DNA from 2 places in the Paenimyroides ceti genome. Region 1 is predicted to be linked to the other one. Evidence: riboswitches for the same ligand, from Rfam matches in the RefSeq annotation. Region 1 holds a riboswitch; the other holds the start of a gene.
The links. A riboswitch is a leader RNA that binds a small molecule or an ion and turns the genes downstream of it on or off. The one in region 1 is predicted to bind cobalamin.

Region 1 (8,283 bases):
GCTTTTTCACAAATCAACCTCAACAGGGAAATACTCAGAGTTCCCGGAGTGGCTGCGGTATCCCGTGTAGGTGCCAGAGATTATTCTATGCGTACGTGGATCAATCCGGAAAAACTGGCGCTTTATCAACTGACGCCTCAGGATGTGATGAAAGCCATCCGGGATCAGAATTTTGAAATTGCACCGGGTAAATTCGGAGAAACTTCCGAAGAAGCTTTTGAGACTCCTTTGCGCCATCAGGGACGTTTCAGCCTGCCCGAAGAATACGAAAACCTGGTTATTAAAACCAATCAAGACGGTTCAGTATTACTATTAAAAGACATTGCACGGGTAGAGTTTGGCGCTTCAAATGTAGGAAGTGACAACAGTGTCAACGGTTTTCCGGGACTTACCTTAAACATTACCCAAACCAGCGGATCCAACGCACGCGATATCGATATGGGCATTCGTACGGTTCTGGAGCGTGTTTCCAAAACCTTTCCGAAAGGGATAAAATACGATATCAGCTATTCGGTAAAAAATCAGATAGATGAATCCATCAATCAGGTAAAAAGTACCATTTTTGAAGCTTTTTTTCTGGTTTTTATCATTGTATTTATCTTTTTACAGGATTTCAGATCTACGATTATTCCGGCTATTGCCATTCCTATTTCCTTATTGGGTACTTTATTTTTTGTTTACCTGTTAGGGTTTTCTATCAATGTGTTGACCATGTTTGCTCTGGTGCTTGCCATTGGTATTGTAGTAGATGATGCGATTGTGGTGGTAGAAGCCATTCATGAAAAAATGCACACCACCGGTCTTAAAGCTAAAGAAGCGACTATTTCTACAATGAATGAAATTACCAGAGCTATTTTATCCATCACTATGGTAATGGCAGCTGTTTTTTTACCGGTTGGTTTTATGGAAGGACCATCGGGAATTTTTTACAAGCAATTTGCCTATACACTGGCTATTGCGATTCTGATTTCTGCTGTCAACGCATTAACCCTGACACCTGCGCTATGTGCGGTTTTTCTGAAACCCATCGATCACGAAGTGCACGAAGCTAAATCCGATAAAAAAATCATCCGAAAAGGAATAAGGGGTAAGCTTCGGTACCGAAAAGAACGCTTTTTCAATTTGTTCAATATTGCCTTTGACCGGTTCACAGGCAGATATACCGATATCGTTAAAAAATCGATTGCCAACAAGAAATTTTCTTTACTGGTATTGGGTATCATCATTCTATTGGGCATATTCAGTATGCGTCAGACCCCTTCAAGCTTTATTCCTACAGAAGACGACAGCTTTATTACATATTCATTAACAATGCCTCCAGGAGCTTCTCTGGCGCGGACAAAAATTGCTTTAGCAAAAGCAGACAGTGTGTTGCAGGGACGTCCTGAGATTGAAGGCATGACCAATATATCCGGTTATAATACCATCGATGCCAATGCAAGTCCGTCGTTTGCTGTGGGCTATATCAACCTGAAACCCATCAACGAACGCGGAGCAGTAAGAAATATTCAGGAAATCATCAGCAGTATTCAAAAAGATCTGTCTGCGATCAATGAAGCCAGTTTTAATGTATTTCCACGCCCTACAGTACAAGGATTCGGAGATTTCAGCGGACTGGAATTTGTATTACAGGACCGTCTTGGCGGTGAATTCGGAAAGTTTAATGAAGTAGCCGATGATTTCATCAAAAAGCTCAACGAAAGAGAAGAAATAGCCAATGCTTTTACCTCCTTTAATGCCAATTTCCCTCAGTATATATTAGATATAGACTATGTAAAATCCCGGGCTTTAGGAGTCAATGTAAAGGAACTTATGAATACCATCCGCGCTTATTACGGCCGGGTACAAGCGGGAGATTTCAGCCGTTTCGGAAGACAGTACCGGGTATATATGCAGGCTGATATTGATTACCGGACCGATCCGGAAACCTTTAATAATATTTTTGTAAAAAATGATAAAGGTGAAATGCTACCTGCCAATACGCTTGTAAAATTGCGAAAAGTATTAGGTCCTGAAACGGTTAACCGTTACAACCTTTTCAACGCTATCTCTATTAAGGCCACACCCGCAGACGGGTACAGCACCGGAGATGCTATAAAGGTAGTGGAAGAACTCTCTAAAGAACTACCCGGAAATTTCTCTTATGAATTTACAGGAATGACGCTTGAAGAAAAACTGGCAGGTAATCAGGCGATTATTATTTTCTCTCTGAGCATTATTTTTGTCTTTTTTCTCTTAGCCGCACAATACGAAAGCTTTATGCTGCCTTTTGCTATTTTATTATCTGTACCAACCGGTTTATTGGGGGTTTACTCTTTTGTAAACATGGCGGGACTGCAGAACAATATTTATGTACAGGTTGGTTTGATCATGCTTATCGGACTGTTGGCAAAAAATGCGATTCTTATTGTAGAGTTTGCATTACAGCAACGTAAAAAAGGTAAAAACATAACCGATGCTGCTATTGAAGGCGCCAAAATGAGACTGCGCCCCATTCTGATGACCTCTTTTGCGTTTGTAGCAGGGCTTGTTCCGCTGATGTGGACAGTAGGACCTTCTGCACAGGGAAATCATTCCATCAGTTTCAGTGCTGCCGGAGGTATGCTGTTCGGAGTAGCCACAGGTATCTTTTTTATTCCCTTATTATTTTGTGTATTCCAGACACTGGATGAAAAATGGAAAGCAAAATTTAAAAACGATTGATTATGACCCTTTATAACAATAAATATTACACGATTGGATTGAGCCTGCTTATGGTTTTAGTGCTGCATTCCTGTAAGCTTCAGAAAGAATATCAGGCTCCGGCTATTGAAGTACCGGATGCTTTCAGAGGTCAGGATTCCCTGCATGTTGCTACAGACAGTCTCGATGTTGCTGAGATTCAGTGGAAAGCGTATTTTGAAGACCCCTATCTTATCTCTTTGATTGAGCAGGGGCTTCAATATAACTTTGACATTCAAAAGGCGCTGAAAAACATTGAAATAAACAACCTCAGAGCCGGACAGGCAAATATGGAATGGCTTCCTTCTGTCAGTGCTACTTTAGGCAATGTAAATTATCAGTACCGTTCCAAAGATTTTTACAGTACGGCTTCTTCTAAATACTACAACACTCAGGGAAAAGAAGCTCCTGAAAACATGTATTGGTACACTATGCAGAATGCCAGTTCTCTGAATGTAAGCTGGGAAATAGATATCTGGGGTAAGATCAAAAATCAACGCGATGAAGTACTCGCAGGCTATCTGCAAACCAAAGAAGCCCAAAAGACAATACAAACCGAAATCATCAGTAAAATTGCTGAAGGATATTACAATCTGCTGTTGCTGAATGCGCAGCTTGAAGTTGCGCAATCGAATTATGAGCTTACTCAAAATACTCTAAAAATCGTTGATTTGCAATATCAGGCGGGTAACACCACAGCACTGGCAACACAGCAGACAAAATCACAGATGCTGGTAGCCAAGGCACTGATTCCTAATCTCAAGCAACAAATCGGGGTTCAGGAAAACGCATTGCGTTTGCTGATAGGTCAGTTTCCTGATGAAGTAAAATTCGGAAATGCCATGCTGTCTACACTCATTCCTAAAGATACCCTCACTATTGGTGTTCCGTTAGAACTGGTGCGTCACCGCCCTGATGTGGTAGCTGCTGAACTGGAGCTCGATGCCAAAAATGCCGTAGTGGGTGTTACACAGGCAAAGCGCTATCCGTCTCTGGAAATCAACCTCAGTGGAGGTGTCAACAGTATGCTTCCTGAAAATTGGTTCAACATACCCGGAGCCTTATTCGGAAGTGTTATTGGTGGGCTTACACAACCCGTATTCAGTAAAAAGAGATTAAAAACGGACTTTGAAGTGGCTAAAATTGAGCGTGAACAGGCTGAAATCGATTTACAGAAAACAGTTTATACTGCTATCACTGAAGTCTCTGACGCCCTTATTGTAATTAAAAATGTAGAAGAACAGCTTGCTATCGCAGAAGATCAGGTACAGACAACCAATCTGGCGATCAAACAATCCAACCTGCTTTTTAACAGCGGATATGCTACTTATCTGGAAGTAATCACGACACAGAAAGCAGCACTTGAAAATGAGCTGAACCTCAACAGAATAAAACATGCAAAACTACTTTCGCGTGTAAAATTATACAAATCGCTGGGTGGAGGCTGGCAATAAAAAAATGCGCTTTGGGTTCAAAGCGCATTTTTTTATTATTTTTTCCATAATTTTTGAGCCGTTCTCCCCGTCTCAGTCCATACTTCTATAATATATATTCCGGAACTCAAAGCAGATACATTCACTACCGTATCAGTTCCTTCCTGTATCTTTTTCCCGGTACTGCTATACACTGTATATTTTTTAAGTGGCTGCTCTGTCTTTAAGGTAACCGTCTCAACTGCCGGATTCGGATAGATGCTGAATGAAACCTTATGATGCTCCCCGTTTGCAAGAGTTCCTTCTTCACGAGGCGTAAAAGGTCGTCTTGAGCCCAGGCTCAGTCCAAGCCATTGCCCGTTTTGTAGAGCAACCTGAGCAATAACTGTTTCTTTCCAATCCGAGAGATCTGTTCCCGTATAAGATTTCCATTCTCCTGCCCCGCTATATGATGTCCAGTTGATTTCGCTAAGATGGGTAGCATCCATTACATAATCAAATGCATCGGCTTCTGTTTGTATCAGTTCTAAAGCTTCTTCTGCAGTTATCGTTTCTGTCTCATAGCGGATTCCAAAAACAAAAGAGTCTGCTCCGGCTTCAGAATCGGTTCCGAAATCAACCACAACAAGACTTTTATGGGTTCCTGTTCCAAACCAGGTAACAATATCTTCTTCTGAAAACCATTGTGAGCTGTAAGCCGCTACCGGTGTTGAAGGCTCTTCAATATCATCCGTCATCGCCGTCATACCAAACCACATACCGTCATATAGATCTGTATAGCCCACTCCGTTATTCATAGATAAATTTTCCAGTGATGTTCCGTCAAAAGTAGCCCAACCAAACTGATCCGGCAACTCGGTATGGTGGTTATAAGTAAGGGAAGATAAATATCCACTGTCAATCTGAGCCTGCAGCTTTGGTTCAGCAGCAAGAAGAGCATTCAGCATATCTTCTACTGTCAGATCTTCGTTTTCAAAACGGTATCCCCAGGCATAGGAATGAATGGTTTCTTCTCCTTTGAAATCCGCTACTAAAAAAGCTTTTTTAGTACCTTCTCCCACCCAAAACCGGATATCATTTTCTGTAAATTGTGCAAAAAGGGATTGTGTCAGTAATAACACGAAAAATAAGGTAATTTTTTTCATCCTAAATATGTTTGTTGTTAAATATACAGTATGACAACTTTTAGGATATAAAGAAAATAAAGCAGAGCCAATGCACTATTCTCATCAACTTTAACTCCCGAAAGTTTAATGTTGTGAAAATGGCAGGTATCCTGACTTGCGCCCTTTTTCTTATACAAGAATATGGTATCGCCTACAGTTGCGGGTACAGCTCAAGATTTGATGTAATCGTACTTGATTCCCTATTAATGAACAATGTTCAACCGATTTCGGCGCAAAAGTAGTAAAAATTATTCAGCGAGATTCAATGTAATGGGAAGAGAATAACGCGCTTTGACCGGTTTTCCGTGCTGATCGAGTCCGGGCTCAAATTTTCTGAGTAGCTTTACGACTCTTAATGCCTCCTGATCGCAAGGCACACACACTCCTTTTTTTATGGTGACATCAGCCACATTTCCTTCTTCATCCACAATAAATTCAACCATAATAGTTCCGGTAATGCCCTCATCTATAGCCTCACGCGGATAATTGTAACTCATGGCCACTGTACGGCCTATTGCTTCAATTCCACCGATATACTGAGGTTGTACCGAAAGTTCCGGAAAATCTGTGGTGTTTGATCCGCGACCGACAACAGGTACTATGCTGTCATTTTGTGCGTTGAGCAACTGTACGGAGCAAAAAAACATCACTATAAAAAATACGTTTTTCATCTATCGCACTTTAAAATTAAGTTCTTCAAAAAGCTGAGGTACCGCTGCCTTAAAGCGCACGCTTACCTGTGTTTCTTCCTCTGAATGGTCGATTTGTAAATCGCCTTGTGTTACTCTGAAATTGCCCGCAAACCCTTTACAGTAACATTGTCTTCCAAAAACCATAAAAACATTTTGCAAATCAGCATCCTTATATTCTTTTTTGAATGCCTCAGCCGGGATCTGGAAAAAGAGTTCTTCTGTATGAAAATCATCCTGATACTTTCCACTGGCCGTTTTTTCATATTTATAGTGAACGACATAACTGCCTTTCTGATCGATCACTTCCACATATACCTCTCTTCCATCTTCGCTTTCCCGAAGTGACAACGCTTTATCTTTAAGACGCTCTGCCGTGCAATTGCCTTGCTCCGGACATGGATTTTTGATTATTGCCGCCATCGTTTCTGCTGTTTTTGTTTCTGTTTTCCTATTAAACATAGCACAAGCTGTAAACAGATTGGCTAATAATAAATACAATATTGCCTTTTTCATACTATTTTCCGTTAAATGAAGTCATTGTATTTCCCAATCCAGCTAAAGCAAAGGATTTAACTGCTTCTGCAGCAACTTTGAGACGCTCTTTTAAAGCTTCCTTTTCCTCTTCTGTCCAGTCTCCCAATACATAATTTGCCTGCTGTCCCTTTTTAAACTCATCGCTGATTCCGAACCGGAAACGCGGATATTCTGTGGTACCCAATAGTGCCTGAATGCTTTTCAGACCGTTATGGCCACCATCTGAACCTTTTGGCTTGATGCGCAAAGTACCGAATGGCAGATTGAGATCATCCGTAATCACCAGCACATTTTCAGCGCTTATCTTTTCTTTTTCCATCCAATACTGTACCGCTTTTCCGGAAAGGTTCATATAGGTATTCGGTTTTAACAGCAATAAGGTTCTTCCTTTTATTTTTACCTCTGCCATACTTCCCAGTTTTACGGTTTGGTAATCTGCTCCCTCTTCATTTGCTAAAAAATCCACTACTTTAAAACCGATGTTATGGCGTGTATTTACATATTCGGCTCCGATGTTGCCCAAACCGACGATTAAAAACTTTTTCATTTGCTGTTTTATTTTTCTAAATTACAAAGGTATTAAGAAATAGCAAAATGGAATACATACATTTGATATGGGATTTTATAAAAGAATGGTACTGGATACCTATATCTCTGATTTATATTTCTGTTATCATCACTATCCTCATTGAAAACCGCAATCCGGAAAAAACGATTGCATGGATTCTTATCATCGTATTTGTTCCGTTGCTCGGTATTTTGTTTTATTATCTGTTTGGACAGAAATTCCAGAAAGAAAAATATTTCCGGAAACTGGACAAACATCTTCAGCAGGAGATTCTCACGCGTTGGAAAGATTTGCATCCCATCATGGAAAAAGAAGTTCAGGCCATTGGAGAGCCTTTTGGAAGTGTTTTTCAATATTTGGTAAACACCCGTTCTTCTTCCCTTACGCTGAAAAATAAAATATCCTTACTCTTCAATGGTGAGCAAAAGTTTCCGGTCTTGTTGGAAGCTATGGAAAATGCCCGACACCATATCCATCTGGAATACTATATTTTTGATGATGATACTACAGGCCGTACGTTTATAGAACTGATGAAGAAAAAAGTGAAGGAGGGTGTTATTGTGCGGTTGATGACCGATGATTTTGGTTCTCCCCGGCTTTCAAAACTGCGCAAGGAACTGCTGGACAGCGGTATTGATTTTCAGGTGTTTTTGCCCGTGCATTTCAATTCTCTTGCCAACAGCAATTACAGAAATCACCGCAAAATTGCCATTATTGACGGCAACATCGGCTTTACGGGCGGTATCAATATTTCTGATAAATATTATAACCAAACCCCTCCAAAAAACAAAAATACCCTGTACTGGAGAGATACCAGTGTCCGTCTGGAAGGAGATGCGGTACGCCTGCTTGAAATTTATTTTTTTATGAACTGGCGTATTACACGCGGTGCTCTGTATCATCTTGACGAAAACTATCTGAAAGAGACAACTCTACCATCCTCTATTCCGGTTTCTTTTGCCCTTACGTCACCCGGAGAACTGATTCCGTCCGGTATGGAATCCGTTATTGCAGCTATTATGAAAGCCAAGACTTCTGTACGCATTTGCACTCCTTACTTTATTCCCGGAGAAGCTTTTAAATCGGCTTTGATGATTGCAGCTTCCAAAGGGGTACATATAGAACTCATGCTGCCTTTAACAGGAGATTCTACCGTGGTACAATATGCA
Region 2 (8,283 bases), 2.6 Mb from region 1:
GATACACATGTGCAGCTTCTTCTTCTATACGGTCTATGTACAGCACTCCATCCAGATGATCATATTCATGCTGAAAAATAACAGCCGTAAAACCTTCTATCAGCTCTTTCTGACTTCTACCTTTTTCATCGATATAACTGACTTCGATTACGAGACTTCGCAAGACCTCGCCATAACGGTCGGGTATGGACAAGCATCCTTCTCTACCTTTTCTGAGAATTTCAGAATACCAGGTAATCTGTGGATTTATAAATAATTGAAAAGCCTTGTCTTCTTTATCCAGACGCTGCACAAGAAACAGTCTTTTATTGATACCGACCTGAGGAGCAGCAATACCTACTCCTTTGGTTGCTTCATCATTTACGGTTGCCAACAACCGCTCTTTCAGAAGCTTTATGGCTTTATCCTGTGGATTGATTTCAATAGATTTTGTTCTTAAGACCACTTCATCCTGCTCAGAAGTGGTGAGCAATACCCGCATAGGAACCGTCGCAGAAGCATCCTTAATCAAACCCAGTTCTTCTTTGGAAAAGCTCTGCGGCTTCTGTGCATTCATTGTAATATTTAGTACTATCAAACTCATTATCATCAATAGTTGGTGGACCTTTTTTTCCATCGGTTTATTTTTAACGGAAATGTACAACAGTATCCTGAAATAAAAAAATTAGCCACCCTGCCGTAGCAGAAGTGACTAATCCGTCCTAAACTTACTCTTCTCTATTTTTCGGGACACAACGCTTCTTTGAGCTGTTGTTCTTTTTTACTTTTTACTTTATTTTTTTTATAATAGTTGGTAACAATTAACTGTCGTTTGTACACATATTTCATCATGCTTAATTTGTAGTAATCATATAAGATAATGACTCCTAACACTGCACACACTACATAGAATGTATAATAATGTATGCTGTAATAAAACAAACCTGTTATAATACCTCCGGCTACATAGAAAAACATAATGGATCCTAAAAGCTGGGCTTTTTTCTGTAACGTAACATCCCTTCTATATCTCTTTTTGGTAAACATAGAGAGTAATATTGCCAGATCCGTTGTGAGACCGGTAAGGTGGGTGGTCTTGATTGCTGAATTGGAGATGCTGGCGGTAAGACCGTTTTGCAATCCCATCGCAAAAAGCAATAATCCAACCAGAAATTCTGTTTCCTGTAACGATTCTCCATAAAAATTCTGCAGATAGATACCCACAAATAGCAGACACAGTGTTTCCAGTATTAAGGGCACTGCGTGTGACAGGTATCTGCCAATATAACGGTTTCCATGAATGATGAGCATATTGGAAGTAAAGCTTCCAAAAAAGAACAACATAATCCATAATAATACTACGGCAGCCTGAAACCAGTTTCCTTTGGACATTTCCTGAGAAAAAATAGCAAAAAAACCGGTTACGTTTGAGGTAAAGGAAAAGAAGATCACCAAGGAAATTACATTGACCATACCTGCCGAAAAGGCTGTCAAAGCTCCCAACTTTAAATTGTCGGAATGGGTTCTGTGATTACTGTATTTTCTGAGCATACGTATTGTCTTCTACTTTTTTAAACGTCATTTTTACGATTCCGCGAATCTGCAGATCAAAATTGAAATAAATAACCAATCTATCTTTGGTAAGTTCATGTACCTGAAAATCTTCTATTTTCTTATCGGAATGTTTTAATTCAAGAATATGTCCACGGCCTTTTACATTCCATTTCAACTTTTCTACAGAGTCATCCTGTTTGATAAGGGTCAGCTGCTTTTTTGCATCAAACTCCCATATTTCTGCGTCATGGATGATCATATCACCACAGATTTCCTGTTTTTGCCATCCTATAGATTCAGCATTTGTTTTTACATCTTCTGAATTCACTCGCTCTAATTCCCATGATACTTCCTGCCATTTGCCCACAAGCATCTGTTCAGGACTTTCTTCCCGAATCAGAATTACGCAAGAGCAAAAAAGCAAAAATGCGATCACACCATATGCAAAAGATAGTTTCATAATTTAATTATTCTGCTTTAGATAAAAATAAATTAGCCAGTTGTTCTGTATTTTCTAATTCTAACACCAGTTTGTGTGCATAATCCAGCGATAAGACTGAACATTTCGAATGAGAAATCAGATGGTTTAAATGAAAACTCTGACTTCCTTTAAGCCTCATTTTATTTCCTACAGGCAGTACCACCTCATCAACAGCATTGATTTCTATATAATTATTAAAGTAGCGTCTGCAATCTCCGGTGATAAGATCTACCTTAAAACTGTTGATACGCGACTGGTAGGTATTCTGAATAAGTTTACAGGATTTTTTAAATTCTGAAGTCTGTAGCTTTTCCAATACTTTTCCTTTTGAAAAAAAAAGCAGATCGGAAATGGAATTAGATGTTTCATACCCGTGTACCAAAACAATGTCTAACACAGATGACGGATATTTTTTGATCACATCTACTACCAGATTCAGAGATTTAACGGAAAAATCCGTTGGAATTACTATTTTCTTTACTGTTTCCATATCTGTAATTATTTATTACAAAGCTACTACCGCAGCCATTAGAAACTTTTTAGAATGAAATTATAAAGTGATTAGAAAATAGCAGAATTATTAGAAAGTGATTAGAATTATAATTTATAATCTCCGATTGGTAGGTTTATTTGCACGGTCGTGCCTACACCTTCAATTGAACGGACAATAAGTTCACCTTTATGCATGAGTATAATGTTACGGCTCAAAGGCAATCCGATTCCGTAACCTTCATAGTTGGATGTATTGGATGCTCTGAAATACGGATCATAAATATATTGTATTTCGCGCTCAGGGATTCCGATTCCATGGTCTTTAATGATTATAACAACCGAATTGTCTGAAGCTCCTAATGCCAGATATACCTGCTGATGATTGGAGTATTTACAGGCATTGGAAACGATATTGGATATTGCCAGATGCAGCAAAGGTCCGTTTCCTTTTATCTTAAGCTTTTCAGGGTTTTCCGGCAACAGACTGAAATCCATCTTTATTTTGAAATTAGAATTGACGCTTTGAAGATTGTCTTTTACCTCCAACAGGATTTCATCTACACGTACTTTTGAAAACTTTTGAGATTTACCATCAAAGCCTGTTCTCGCAAGATATAGTAATGCTTTGGTTTTCTGTTCCAACTTGTCTGCTTCTTCAAGGATTTTTGCCAAAGCAGTTTCATATTCTTCAGAAGTTCTCTTTTTTGACAAGGCAAGTTCCGCCTCTGCCATAATAGAGGTTAAGGGCGTATTGAGCTCGTGAGAAGCATTGCTGATGAAATTTTTCTGCGTTTCAAAAGAAGTTTCCAAACGGTTGAGCATATCATTGAAGGTGTTTGTAAGCTCACTGATGGGATCTCCATTATTACTCGTAGGAGAAACCAAACGCAAATGTAAATTTTCGGAACCTATTTTATTTACTTCATTGATAATATTTCTAACTGGGCGAATCAGGGTTCGGAATACAAAATGAGAAACAATCACAATCAGTAATACTGAAAATGCGAGTGAAGTAATAAGCAGATTGCGCAGATACGTAATATGATGATTGTAAAAATAATTTTCTGCAGAAACTACTACCATATATTCCTGCTGCTGTTTGTCTTTATACAGCAATGCCGAATAAAAAAGTTTACCTTGATTAAAATTTGCTTTGCCGTTGTTCAGCGCATCCTGAAGGAGTTGTTTTGGAATACCTTTTGTGCGCACTGTATCCTTTCCGGCTTTAGTCAAAGGAATGATATACTCTTTTTGATGGGGTAATTTCTCCAGATAATCTTTATAAACTTCCTCCACATTTACGGATTCCTGTGCATCCCCCAATTGCATTACAGCGGTTGTTGAAACCCTTAATTCCAGTCTTTTGTAGAAGTCTGTAAAAGCAAAATTAGAAAAGGAATAATAAATATAACCGCTGAAAAGCAAGGTATATACCACAAATACGGTAATGATGACTAAAACGGTTTTACTATACGTTTTCATTAGTTTTCTTTTAATACATATCCCATACCGGTAATGGTATGTATGAGTTTTTGATTGCCGTGTTTGTCCAGTTTTTTTCGCAGATAGTTTACATATACATCTACTACATTGGTTCCGATATCGAAATTAATGCCCCATACATCATCCAAAAGATCCGTACGGCTCAATACTTTGGTCGGATTTTTCATAAATTTCAGCAACAGCCTGTATTCTGTAGAGGTAAGGGATATTTCCTGCCCGCCTCTGGTAAGTTTTTTAGTATAATCGTTTAATTCGAGATCGGCAAATTTATAAAGATCGTGTCCCTTTGCAGAAGTGTTTTCAAACAGCTCACTTCTTCGCAACAAAGTCCGGATACGAGCCTTGAGTTCAATAAGCTTGAAAGGTTTTGCCAGATAATCATCTGCTCCGGTGTCTAACCCCAATACAATGTTCTCAGCACTACCCAAAGCCGTTAGAATCAGAATAGGCAGATCAAGATAGCCTTCACTCCGTATCTGCCGGCATACTTCAAGACCGTTCATTTTGGGCAATAAAATATCTAAAATCAACAGATGAACCGTTTGTTTTTTAAGAATATTCATTCCGTCAATTCCGTCAAAAGCATGGATGACCTGGTATCCTTCTTCTTCAAGACTCTGCTTGATTAGGTCGGCTACATGAGGTTCGTCTTCAACAAGTAATATCGTATTCATAAAATCAGCATTAGGCATTTTACAAAAATACCAAGAGTTACACAAATTATCATGTTTTTCGAGATTAGAATGCGATTAGATTTTAATCTGAAATAAATTAGTATCTTTAAAGATATAAAAAATATATCATGAACATTGAACAGATCAACGAAGGACATAAGGGGTATTTCAAGGCTTCAGAAAATGACGCTGAAGCAGGTCGTATGACCTATACCTGGGTAGGTGACACTAAATTTATCATTGATCATACGGAAGTAAACCCGGAATTTAACGGACAGGGAGTTGGAAAGAAAATGGTTCTTGCAGCAGTTGACTATGCGAGAAAAAACAATCTCAAAATCATTCCGCTGTGCCCGTTTGCCAAAGCTACCTTTGATAAGAATCAAGATCTTCAGGACGTACTCTAAACAGTACGTCTTTTATTTTTAGAAATTTTATAAACCATTAATCGATTAAAATCGGTTAATAAGGTCTATATTTGCTGAAATTTTTAAGGAAAAACTCCGGTTTTTTAATTAGGGAATCATGTGAGAATCATGAACTGTCGCGCAACTGTAAATATTTTTTTAAATATAAGTCAGATTACTATCCTTAAAAAACATAAAGGCAATACTTTCGCGATTGAAGTAGCTGTCTGAGAGCCTGAAATACCTTTGTAAAAAGGTATGTTCTCAGTATGCGTTCTGTTTCGGATATTGCTGTAATTAATTTTATAAACTATATCTTACAAAATGACTTTAGAAGAACGAATTCAGAATTCAGAAACCCACATTTTCAAAGCGGTATTCCCTAACACTACCAATCATTATGATACTCTTTTCGGAGGTACAGCCATGCACATGATGGACGAAGTAGCTTTTATTACTGCTACCCGATTTTCAAGACAAAAAATGGTAACGATCAGCAGTGAGAAAATCGATTTCACCAAACCGATTCCCGCAGGAACTTTTGTAGAACTTATTGGTCGTGTTACAAGAGTAGGTAATACCAGTCTCGTAGTTTATGTAGAGATATACATTGAAGAAATGTATTCTGAAAAACGTGAAAAAGCAATTACAGGACAGTTTACTTTCGTGGCAATCGACGAAAATAAGAAACCAACTCCTATCCATTTCAAACAATAGATAAATTAAAAAAGGTATCATAAAATTGCGATATGATACCTTTTTTATTACCGTTTGTTAATCCAAAGAGGCATTATGCTTCTTCTTCAAAAAGCAGCTTGATATTTTCATATGAATTTTTCAGTGCTTCTTTTATTTCTTCTTTATCCAGCCATACAACTTTTTCAATACCTTCTTCAGCTTGTCCCATCAGATGTCCCGTATAATCGGTTTTCATTTCAAACCAACGGGTGATTTTAAGTCTGTATTCCCCGTTTCGTTTAAATACGTGATAGGTTTTCTGCAATTTTTCAACTATAGATAATCCCTGTACTCCTGTTTCTTCTTCTACTTCCCGAATAGCGGTTTGCTCAATCGTTTCCCCTTTCTCAGTTCCTCCCTTTGGCAAATCCCACTTTCCATTTCTGAGGATAAAGAGGACTTTACCTTCCGAGTTGCGAACCAGTCCGCCTCCGGCTTTGTTTACCGTGATCTTTTCTTTGAGCTTTTTAAGAATCTTTTCTTCATCAGGATGGTATAAAATGGCTTTCTGAATTTTATTCTGATAAAATTTTACAATGATTTTATTTATATCGGCACTTTCAAGTAAAAAAAGCTGAAAATCGGTTTCTTTTTCTAATTTATTTGTCAGTAAAAGAGGTTTGTCGTTGATAAAAACTTTATACATTTGTAGTATGATTTTTAATGACAACACAGCACAGAAAACGGCCGAATTGCTTTTACAAATTAACGCAATTAAATTAAATCCTAAAAATCCTTTTACATGGGCTTCGGGATGGAAATCGCCAATTTATTGCGACAACCGCATAACTCTTTCATTTCCAGAGATAAGAACTTTTTTAAAAAATGAATTTGCCGCCAATATAGAGCAAAAGTATGGTAAACCGGATGTGATTGCCGGAGTAGCAACCGGAGCTATCGGTATTGGTTTACTGGTAGCAGAAGCCCTAAATTTACCTTTTGTTTATGTACGCCCGGAACCGAAAAAACACGGAAGACAAAACCAGATTGAAGGCGCTTTCACAAAAGGGCAATCCGTAGTGGTTATAGAGGATCTGATCAGCACCGGAAAGAGCAGCTTACAGGCTGTAGAAGCTTTAAAAGAAAACGGAGCTGAAATTCTGGGAATGGTAGCTATTTTTACGTATGGATTTGACGTAGCTGCAGAAAATTTCAAAAATGCAGGAGTGGCACTTACCACGTTGAGCAACTATCCTACTTTACTAAAAACAGCCGTATTAAAAAATTATATTTCCGAAGAAGAACACGAAACACTCAAAGTATGGAGTTCTGATCCTGCAGGGTGGAATAATTAAACAAGAAGATATGAATTTAGAAAGTCCAAAAGTTAGTGTAGAGAAATCAGCAGCTTATATTTTTAATGCGCTGAATGATATCAAAAATTTTGAAAAATTGATGCCGGAGAATACTTCTAAATTTGAAGTAGTAGATGAAAACTGCTTTATCTTCGGATTGAAAGGGATGCCGGAAATCAAACTGGTAAAAAAACAACAGACTCCGAATACTCAAATCATTTTAGGCGCAGCAAGTGATAAAATTCCTTTTACACTTACAGCTAACATAGAGGAAAAAGGAACAGAATCAACGGAGATTCAGCTCTTATTTGAAGGCACCTTTAATGCCATGATGGCCATGATGATTAAAGGTCCTATCAGTAAATTTATTGAAACACTGGCTAACAATATGTCTAAACTATAATAAAAAAAGAACCTTAAAGGTTCTTTTTTTATTTCAGTGTTTTAATGATTCCGGCATTTATATGTTTGAAATCATGGACAAAATATCCCGCTCCATCAAGACTTTGAAGCTTGGAATTTTCACTGTTATACCCAATACAGAAAATATCAGCGGCTACAGCCGCTTTTACACCGTTGGTGCTGTCTTCAATGATAACACACTCGTCTTTTATACAGGTAGCCAAAGAAGCAGCATGTAAAAAAATCGCAGGATCCGGTTTTGACTTTGGAAAATCTTCTCCACTTACTTTATGAGAAAAATAAGGATGTAATCCAAAACGGTTAAATACCCTTTCAATAGTTCCTTTGGATGCCGATGAAGCCAGTATCAATTCAATATCATGGGCGTGTAAATCTTTAATCAGATCAAAAACCCCCGGAATGAGCTCTAAATCAGGTTTTGTATCAAATGCATCATTGAAAAGACTGCGTTTTCTTAGAATAAGATTTTCTACTTCTTCCTGAAGATCAAACGTATTTTTTAATTTTTGGAAAACATTTCTAGTAGAATTTCCGGTAAAAGTGGCATACATAGCCTCTGATACATCGATATTCAATTCCTCAAAATGTCTGAAATAGGCGTATTTATGAACAGGCTCAGTGTCTACTATTACGCCATCCATATCAAATATAACCGTTTTAACCATGTTGTTGTTGTTTTATGCAAATTTACGACACAAAGCCCAATAAAAAAATGCCTGAGAAAATCTATTGGATTA

Region 2: linked by a shared signal. The riboswitch ahead of QW060_RS03220 (acyl-CoA thioesterase) and the one ahead of QW060_RS16375 (T9SS type A sorting domain-containing protein) in region 1 are both predicted to bind cobalamin.

The regions. Positions count from the first base shown of each region.
Region 1 covers NZ_JAUFQU010000001.1:3,337,131-3,345,413, reverse strand. The annotation lists gene QW060_RS16385 (efflux RND transporter permease subunit) at 1-2,703, shown strand, start outside; gene QW060_RS16380 (efflux transporter outer membrane subunit) at 2,706-4,175, shown strand; gene QW060_RS16375 (T9SS type A sorting domain-containing protein) at 4,211-5,299, opposite strand; cobalamin riboswitch at 5,404-5,561, opposite strand; gene QW060_RS16370 (energy transducer TonB) at 5,569-5,991, opposite strand; gene QW060_RS16365 (hypothetical protein) at 5,992-6,525, opposite strand; gene pth (aminoacyl-tRNA hydrolase) at 6,527-7,093, opposite strand; gene cls (cardiolipin synthase) at 7,141-8,283, shown strand, end outside.
Region 2 covers NZ_JAUFQU010000001.1:691,862-700,144, reverse strand. The annotation lists gene def (peptide deformylase) at 1-616, opposite strand, end outside; gene QW060_RS03250 (YoaK family protein) at 718-1,530, opposite strand; gene QW060_RS03245 (hypothetical protein) at 1,511-1,993, opposite strand; gene QW060_RS03240 (hypothetical protein) at 2,001-2,504, opposite strand; gene QW060_RS03235 (sensor histidine kinase) at 2,612-3,988, opposite strand; gene QW060_RS03230 (response regulator transcription factor) at 3,988-4,683, opposite strand; gene QW060_RS03225 (GNAT family N-acetyltransferase) at 4,812-5,090, shown strand; cobalamin riboswitch at 5,160-5,291, shown strand; gene QW060_RS03220 (acyl-CoA thioesterase) at 5,415-5,807, shown strand; gene QW060_RS03215 (NUDIX hydrolase) at 5,881-6,474, opposite strand; gene pyrE (orotate phosphoribosyltransferase) at 6,482-7,123, shown strand; gene QW060_RS03205 (SRPBCC family protein) at 7,134-7,526, shown strand; gene QW060_RS03200 (HAD family hydrolase) at 7,555-8,211, opposite strand.